DNA from 2 places in the Exiguobacterium sp. UBA3491 genome. Region 1 is predicted to be linked to the other one. Evidence: riboswitches for the same ligand, from Rfam matches in the RefSeq annotation. Region 1 holds a riboswitch; the other holds the start of a gene.
What was found. A riboswitch is a leader RNA that binds a small molecule or an ion and turns the genes downstream of it on or off. The one in region 1 is predicted to bind FMN.

Region 1 (4,420 bases):
CATCCTGAACTTAACGATCGCAACAGTCGGCTTGATCGGGGCGTCGGCGATGGCAGGCGCCATCGGTGGTGGCGGTTTGGGTGACTTAGCAATTACTTACGGCTATCAACGGTTTGATACGAAAGTCATGATCATCACGGTCGGGATTCTCGTCATCTTAGTCCAAGGCTTACAGACGACAGGCAACATCGTCGCACGAAAAATCAGAAGACATTAATCAAGGGAGCGATTCAGCCATGAAAAAAGCAGTAGCAATTGGAGCAACACTCACGACGATTTTATTTGCCGGGTGCGCAGCATCAGGAGAAGACGAAAAGACGATCAAGCTCGGTGTCAGCGGTTCAGACACACAAGTTTGGGATTATGTCGCGAAAAAAGCAGAGAAGGAAGGCATCAAAATCGAACTCGTCAAGTTCTCCGATTATGTCCAGCCGAACATGGCACTGGCTGAGGGTGAGATCGACGCCAATGCCTTCCAGACGATTTCCTACTTCAACGCTTTCAAGAAAGAACATAACTTGAAGCTATCGCCGATTGCGACGACTGTCATCGCACCGATGGGGATCTACTCGGATAAATACAAGGATGTCAAAGACATTCCAACTGGCGGAAAAATCGCTGTTCCGAACGAAGCGACGAACATGGGACGCGCCCTCTTGCTACTGCAAGAAGCCGGTCTGATCAAGTTACCGGACGACTTTGATGGTAACGGTTCAGTCGATAAGATCGTCGAGAATCCGAAGAAGCTGAAAATCGTTCCGATCGTCGCCGGGCAAACGCCACGCGTCTTACCGGACGTCGCGGCATCAATCATCAACAATGGCATCGCCGTTGACGCTGGCTTCAACCCGATCAAGGACTCAATCGTTCATGAGAACGAGACAGCAAAACCATACATCAACATCATCGCAACACGAACAGAAGACAAGAACAAAAAAGAACTGAAAAAAATCGCGTCGCTGTATCAACAAAAAGATGTCGCGGCCTTCATCAAAAAAGAATACAAAGGCAGTACGATCCCGACGTTCGTTCCACTGAGCGATATCGGCGAATAATTTCAAAAGGAGAGTGGACAGTATGACGACACCAGTACGCACGACATGGGTAGAGACGATTGAACAGGACATCGAACAAAAACGAGAATCGTATCTTGAGACAAGTCACCGAATTCATGCAACGCCGGAAATCGGGAACGAGGAATTCTTTGCTTCGCGGCTCCATGCGGAGCGTCTAACAGCGGAAGGTTTTACAGTAGAACTCGGCGTCGCGGGGCACGATACCGCGTTCTTCGCGAAGAAATCGAGCGACCGACCAGGCGCAACGATTGCCTTTCTTGCTGAATACGATGCGTTGCCGGGTATTGGTCACGCGTGCGGTCATAATATCATCGGCACGACGAGCGTCGCAGCAGCGATCGCGCTCAGTAAAGTGCTCGATGAAGTCGGCGGGAGTGTCGTTGTCCTTGGAACACCAGCCGAGGAAGGTGGACCGAACGGTAGTGCGAAAGGCAGTTTCGTCAAACATCAGTTACTGGAAGGGATCGATGCGGCCTTGATGGTCCATCCGTCGGGACAAACGCGGATCACGGGATCCTCGCTTGCGGTTGATCCGCTCGATTTTGCCTTTACGGGTCGTCCGGCGCACGCAGCGGCGTCACCGGAAGAAGGCATCAACGCCCTCGACGCTGTCATTCAACTCTTCAACGGAATCAATGCTTTACGTCAGCAGTTACCAGACGATGTCCGGATCCACGGGATCATCACGCATGGTGGCGATGCGCCGAACATCATTCCGGAATACGCAAAAGCACGTTTCTTCATCCGGGCGACGACACGGGAACGACTGAATGCCGTCACGGAAAAAGTCAAAGCCGTTGCCCAAGGCGCGGCACTCGCGACCGGGGCGACGCTTGACGTCATCGCGTTCCAAAATGAAGTCGATAACCTTGTCTTCAATCGGACGTTCGACCGTCTGTTCCAAGAAGAAGCAGAGGCGCTCGGCGAAACGGTCCATTTAGACGAACGACCGGGGCTTGGATCGACGGACGCGGGTAACATCAGTCAAGTCATCCCGACAATCCATCCGTATATCAAGATTGGTCCGGACGATCTCGTCGCCCATACAGAAGCATTCAAAGAAGCAGCCCGTTCGGAAGAGGGGGATGAAGCGTTGATCGCAGGCGCTAAAATCCTCGCACGGACAGCACTTCGCGTCCTCGCTGATGAACGGACACGCGGAGCGATTGCCCAAGAATTCCACGACCGGAAGAACGGGTATTTGTAACCGGAACACAATGACTGGACGCACTGATATCAGGTGCTCCAGTCGTTTTTAGTATCCAGTCGATCACGAATTGGGGAGGGGTAACAGAAGTGGAACGAAATCATAAAAGAGCCAAGACCGAAACATTTGCGCTTTGTTTTCTTGAAAAAGATATGCTAGGCTAAAGTTGTATAACTCAATAATCCAGTTCTTCGGGGTAGGGTGAAAATCCCAACCGGCGGTGATGCGATCGATCGATCGACGAGCCCGCGACCCGTGATGTACGCATCATGGCTGACTTGGTGAGATTCCAGGGCCGACGGTAAAGTCCGGATGGGAGAAGAACGAAACGACGCGATTCAAGCTGTTTTCTGAAAAAATGTTTTCAGGAGATGGTGTCTTTCTGCATGCAAAAAAGCAGAAGGCGAACCGTGTATTTCGTGAACCCTTCTATACAGACGCCCCTTTTTCAAGGGGCGTCTTTTTTATTTGAAAGGAGCGAACGCGATGTCACAGATGATGAGTTATGCCATGCAATTAGCACATATGTTAAACGGACAAACAAGTCCGAATCCAAGTGTCGGCTGTGTCATCGTCAAACAAGGACGCATCATCGGTTTTGGTGCGCACCGGTTTGCCGGTGGTCCGCACGCGGAAGTCGAAGCCTTGCGAATGGCAGGAGAGGCCGCCCGTGGTGCTGATCTCTACGTGACGCTCGAGCCATGCAACCATCATGGTAAGACACCACCATGTACGGAAGCGATTCTACAAGCCGGGATCAAACGGGTTTTCGTCGCAACGGAAGACAAACATGCGATTGTCGCTGGTTCAGGGATCAAACGGCTTCAAGACGCGGGAATCGAAGTCGAAGTCGGCTTGTTACGGCATGAAGCGGAAGTCCTCTACGAGACATTTTGGAAAACGATCGAACGGAAACGTCCGACCGTGACCGTCAAAATCGCTCAGACGATGAACGGGATCGCGGCAACGGGGGAACAGCGCTGGATCACGTCAGAAGAAGCACGCGCGAATGGTCGCGCCCTGCGTGGTCGTCATGATGCGATCCTCGTCGGAAGTGAAACGGTGCTCGTCGATGATCCAGCACTGACGTTACGCGCAGTGTCAGGCATCGAGCCGATTCGAGTAATCGTCGATCGCCGTGGTCGGGTGCCAGAGACCGCGCAAGTCTTTTGCGATGGAAAAAATCCAACGTACTGGCTGACGAGTGTTCCTCGGATAAGTCATGATCAAGTGACGGTGCTCGTCGGTGAATATGAGACGCCGGAAGCGATTCTTAAACGCTTATACGAACAAGACATCCGCAGCGTTTTGATTGAAGGTGGACCGACGATTCAATCCGCAGTCTTTGAAGCAGATCTCGTCGATCGGATTGAAGTCTACCAAGCCCCGTCGATTTTTGAAGGGACTGCCTGGAACGGACGACATGATATCGAAGAACGTTTTCAAATCGATCAGATTGAAATGGTCGGACCGGATCTCCATCTGACGTACATCCGAAAGGAGGAGACGATATGTTCACCGGATTGATTGAAGAAGTCGGGACCTTAAAACGAAAGATTCCGCGACCGAATGGATTAGCACTTGAAATCGAAGCGCACCGGGTGCTCGAAGGAACGAAGATTGGTGACAGCATCGCCGTCGACGGGATTTGTTTGACGGTCACGTCAATGAGCCCAACCGGTTTTACGGCGGATGCTGTCCATGACACGATCCGTTCGACAGCACTCGGCACGTACCGGGTCGGAAACCCGCTGCAACTCGAACGGGCGATGCCGGCAGACGGTCGGTTCGGCGGACATTTCGTCAGTGGGCACATCGACGGGACGGCACGACTAATCAGTCGGCGACCGGACGGAGAAGCGATGGTGTACACGTTTGATGTCGGATCGTGGCAAAAGTATTGCATTCCAAAAGGATCAATCGCGATCAACGGCACGAGCCTGACCTTGCAACGCGTCACCTCGGAAACGATCTCGATTTCATTGATTCCGCATTCCCGTCAAGTGACGACGTTTGATCGATTGGCAAGCGGCGCAGTCGTCAACATCGAGTGTGACATGATGGCGAAACATCTCTATCATTTCACGCAACATGAGAAACAGACGGACTGGGCAGCATTCTTAGGAGGCGACATGTA
Region 2 (4,420 bases), on a different contig from region 1:
TGATGGAATCACATCTAGGACGTGACCAAACATCTTTGACTCCTACAGGAAAAGGAAGCACGATGTGTGCTTCCGTCAGGGATAAGGAAGACCCGACAGATCACATGGAATGGGAACTGGCGCGGCTTACATCCCGCCTGAGGAAAGCGAAGATGTTGAAACGTCCGATTTCATACGAATGATCTTTTAACAGGCATCCGATAAACCCGTTGCACGAGTTCGATCCCACCTCGCTCAATCATCGATTCTTCGAAGACCTGACCACCGAATCGCTCGTAAAACTGGCACGCCGGATTATCCCGCAAGACAGAAACCTGCATTGCCTCGTATTCCGCCAAGTCCTCGATGATACGTTGAAACAATGCCTTCCCGAGCCCCTGCCCTTGAGAAGCTCGCAAAACATAAATCGCGTAGAGTTCTCCTTCACGCGCATCCCTTCGATTTGGTCCACCTTGCGCGAAGCCAACGACTTCGTCTTCTAACTCCACAACATACACACGCTGATCGATTAACGCCTGCTCCCATTGTTTCGTCCGTTTCGCGTAAGACAACTGTGCTAAATAAGAATCAGGGATGATCCCTTGATACGTCTCCCGCCAGACATCGATATGAACGCGCGCAATGGTCGACGCATCTTCAAGACGTGCTTCACGAATTCTCATAATGGGATGATGAAGCGACGTGTCTCGCGTCCATTATGAACAGTCGGCTCAATTTCTCGTCCGCCGTTCGCTAAGATGACACGACGTGATGCTACATTATCAACGCCACACGTCAACAGCACTTGATTGAGTCCACGTTGCCGTGCTTCTTCTAGCGCTAAACGAAGCCCGGTCGTCGCATACCCTTTCTGACGCTCGGATGGTCGGATGCCGTATCCGATGTGTCCGCCGTACAACTTCAAGTTCTCCGTCAAATCATGCCGGAAGTTCAACGCGCCGACGATTCGTTGTCCGTCGACCATCCAGTACGTCGAATGGGTGACGAGCCCCGGTCTGACCGTTGTCTCCATTTCCTTCAGTTCCGCAAAATAAGCGCCCAGTGGTTCATACGTATCCCCGACTGCTTCCGGCACGATCGTTTCGCCCGACTTTCGCCAGTCTTCTAAAAAGGCGCGGTATTCTGTCTCCCATGCGAGGGTTGGTTTTATCAACTGCATCATTGGTGATTACGCACCTCCTCTTCAATCAAACGATCGAGCCAGTCATCGACATGTTGGAACAGATAGCCCGCTTGTTTCGCAGCTGTCGTATCCATATAGAAATCGCGTTCTGGCGCAAGTGGCGATTCCTCCTCTCCTTTTGCGACGAGTTGACTCGTCGTTCCTGCGACACGGTCGATTTTATCCATCAAATCTTGAATCGATAAGACACCGTCACTTGCAGCGTTAATCGGTCCCGTCAGTTCCGAGCGACCACACCACTCCAAAAAGGCAGCGGCTTCGTAACTTGAGATATACGCCATCTTCGCGTATGTGTTTTCAGCAACGATCGGACGCCCGTCAAGCGCCCGCTTGATATGAAAGACGAGTCGTTCCGTATAATCATCTGGTCCGAGGACAACTGGGAATCGAACGGCAACGACAGGGAATGTCGCGCGTTGGAAGAAATAACTCTCCGCTTGGCGCTTCCCTTCACCATATCCGTGTTCCTTCTCAAGATCATATTTCCCGGGAAACGGATTGTAGGCGCGTTCCGAAATATTCGCACCACCGTCTTCATAAACAGACATCGTCGACGTCAACACGTAGCGTCCGACTTTCCCTTCAAATGCGTCGATCGCGAGCTTTGCTTGATACGGCGTGAAGCAGATGTTGTCATAGATGACATCCCAGTGCTGTTGGCTTAAATCCTTCATCGTACTACTTGACGTCCGGTCTCCTTTAAAAAATGTCAAGCCCTTCGCGACCGGTGGAGTATGCTCACCCCGTGTGACGATCGTCACATCATCCCCCGAATCGGCTAAACGAATTGCAAGCCGGCGTCCGAAATAGCGTGTTCCCCCGAAGATCAATACTTTTCTCATCCTGAAGCCCTCCCTATTCGTAGTAGCATTCACTCTCTTAAATATTTCGAGTCAATGGAGCAGGTCTCCTGTTTGCAGGCAATAAAAAAATCGTGGACGATGTCCACGATTGGATTCATTAACAGCCACCCGGTGTCCCGGCATTCGTTGCCGTCCGGAACGAAGTCCCGCAACCGCATGTTGCGATGGCATTCGGATTCGTGATCGTGAATCCGCCACCAAGCATTGACTGTTTATAATCGATTTCCAGTCCTTTGACGACCGGGTAATCTTTTTCGTCCACGATGACGGTCACGCCGTGCTGTTCAAAAACGAGATCCGTTTCTTTTTGTTGATCGAATCCCATTCCGTACGACAGACCACTACATCCACCACCTTGGACGAGCATCCGAAGATTTCGTTCATCTGCTGGTGCCTGCGCCATCATGTCCTGGACTTGTAGCGCTGCTGCCTCCGTTAAATGGATCATGTCATCACCTTCCTTTTCTTTAGTATACGCAACTTCTGAGCGAATCGAAACCTAGTTGCTTGAAACTATCTTGAATTCGTTGTATAAATGGTATGTACAATAAAATAATCGTTCCATCTTCAGGGCAGGGTGAAATTCCCGACCGGCGGTAAACAACTCTTCTTAAGTTGAAGCCCGCGAGCGAATAGGGCGCTATTTGCTGATTCTGTGTAATTCAGGAGCCGACAGTACAGTCTGGATGGGAGAAGATGGCGGCATGAGTTTGAATTTGATCGATTTTTGCAACAATCGATTAGGTTTATTTAATGCGGACTTCTCCCCTGTTGATCTCATCAATAGGGGTTTCTTTATGGACGCAGTCATGCCAATACTTCATCGAGAGGAACGAGCAAAAGGAGACAATACTCGTATGAAACGCACACAAAAAATGGTCACTCTGTCAATGTTAGGTTCAATCTCATTTGTTCTTATGCTTATCAATTTTCCACTACCGTTCTTACCGAACTATCTGAAGATCGACTTCAGTGATGTTCCTGCTCTTGTCGCAGCGATCATGTTCTCACCGGTCGCAGGTGTCATCGTCGAAGCATTGAAGAACGTGCTATACTACATCTTCCGCGGAAGTGGTGTTCCGGTCGGAGAATTCGCGAACTTTGCTGCTGGCGTCGCATTCGTGCTTCCTGTCAGCTGGTTCTACCACAAAAAGAAATCAACACAAGGTCTCGCAACTGGTCTCGTCGCTGGTACGATCACGATGGCACTCGGTCTTGCGATCCTCAACTATATCTTGATCCTTCCAGCGTATGCATGGTTCCTCGGTATGGATTACATGGCGGATCCAGCTGTCAAATGGACAGCGATCACAGCCGGTATCTTACCGTTTAACGTCATCAAGGCCTTGTTCATCTCGGCACTCTTCATTCCATTGTTCTTGAAACTACGCCCATGGATGATGCGCCGTCAACAATCTGCCTGATCCGAAAAGCTGCGCCCGCTGACGGACACGAATCCCCTCGTTCAGACGAACGAGGGGATTTTTTGGCTGTCCGTGCTCACAGCTCATTCTCTTCGATTTTCAGGTAAATCTTTTCAAGCAATTCTTCCGGCGTTTCACCTACGACGGTCTCACCATCTACGAGACAAAAATGGTCAAGCGAACAAATCCCGCAATAACCAAGGCAACCGTATTCGACGACGTCAACATTCGGGTCACGTTCAAGTTGCTCCATGACGACCTGTGTACCAGCCGCTAAGTTACTAATACAAAATTCAATAATCGGATTCACTTTTTTTCCTCCTTCAAGCAGGAAACGACCTGCCTCATGTCGTATTATACAAGGTCAGACTGATTTAGGGGAACTAAGGGGGATTTTACGTTATGAAGCAATTGATCGTACTCGGCGGAGGTTATGGTGGAATGCGGATTTGTGAGCGATTCAAGGACGAGGAAGTTGCCGTCACGCTCGTCGACCGTCTACCGTACCACGCACTCAAAACGGAATACTACGCACTCGCAGCAGGTACATTATCAGATCGGGATGTCCGGATTGAATTTCCGGAGGGGAAACATCTTACCTATAAATATGGACATGTCATCAAAATCTCACCAGAGACGAATACAGTCCATCTGCAGGACGGATCAGAATTATTCTATGATGACTTAATCATCGCCCTCGGTTGCGAGGATAAATACCACAACATTCCGGGTGCTCAAGAATTTACATACAGCATCCAGACACTAGAAGAATCACGGAAGACACAACAAGCGATTTATGGTCTGTCACCGGGATCCGTTGTCTCGATCGTCGGTGCTGGTCTATCTGGTGTCGAACTCGCCAGTGAACTACATGAGAGCCGGAAGGATTTGACGATTCGTCTATTCGACCGCGGTCCATCCGTCTTGTCGTTCTTATCCGATAAAGTCTC

Region 2: another riboswitch for FMN. It lies ahead of B4F99_RS10525 (ECF transporter S component); the one in region 1 lies ahead of ribD (bifunctional diaminohydroxyphosphoribosylaminopyrimidine deaminase/5-amino-6-(5-phosphoribosylamino)uracil reductase RibD).

Annotation. Positions count from the first base shown of each region.
Region 1 covers NZ_DFQK01000021.1:91,751-96,170, forward strand. Annotated here, with positions in the region: gene B4F99_RS07445 (methionine ABC transporter permease) at 1-217, shown strand, start outside; gene B4F99_RS07450 (MetQ/NlpA family ABC transporter substrate-binding protein) at 237-1,055, shown strand; gene B4F99_RS07455 (M20 family metallopeptidase) at 1,078-2,283, shown strand; FMN riboswitch at 2,467-2,611, shown strand; gene ribD (bifunctional diaminohydroxyphosphoribosylaminopyrimidine deaminase/5-amino-6-(5-phosphoribosylamino)uracil reductase RibD) at 2,770-3,810, shown strand; gene ribE (riboflavin synthase) at 3,795-4,420, shown strand, end outside.
Region 2 covers NZ_DFQK01000028.1:139,262-143,681, reverse strand. Annotated here, with positions in the region: gene B4F99_RS10545 (GNAT family N-acetyltransferase) at 171-662, opposite strand; gene B4F99_RS10540 (GNAT family N-acetyltransferase) at 659-1,162, opposite strand; gene B4F99_RS10535 (NAD-dependent epimerase/dehydratase family protein) at 1,159-2,025, opposite strand; gene B4F99_RS10530 (HesB/IscA family protein) at 2,144-2,494, opposite strand; FMN riboswitch at 2,606-2,748, shown strand; gene B4F99_RS10525 (ECF transporter S component) at 2,904-3,470, shown strand; gene B4F99_RS10520 (YuzB family protein) at 3,547-3,780, opposite strand; gene B4F99_RS10515 (NAD(P)/FAD-dependent oxidoreductase) at 3,873-4,420, shown strand, end outside.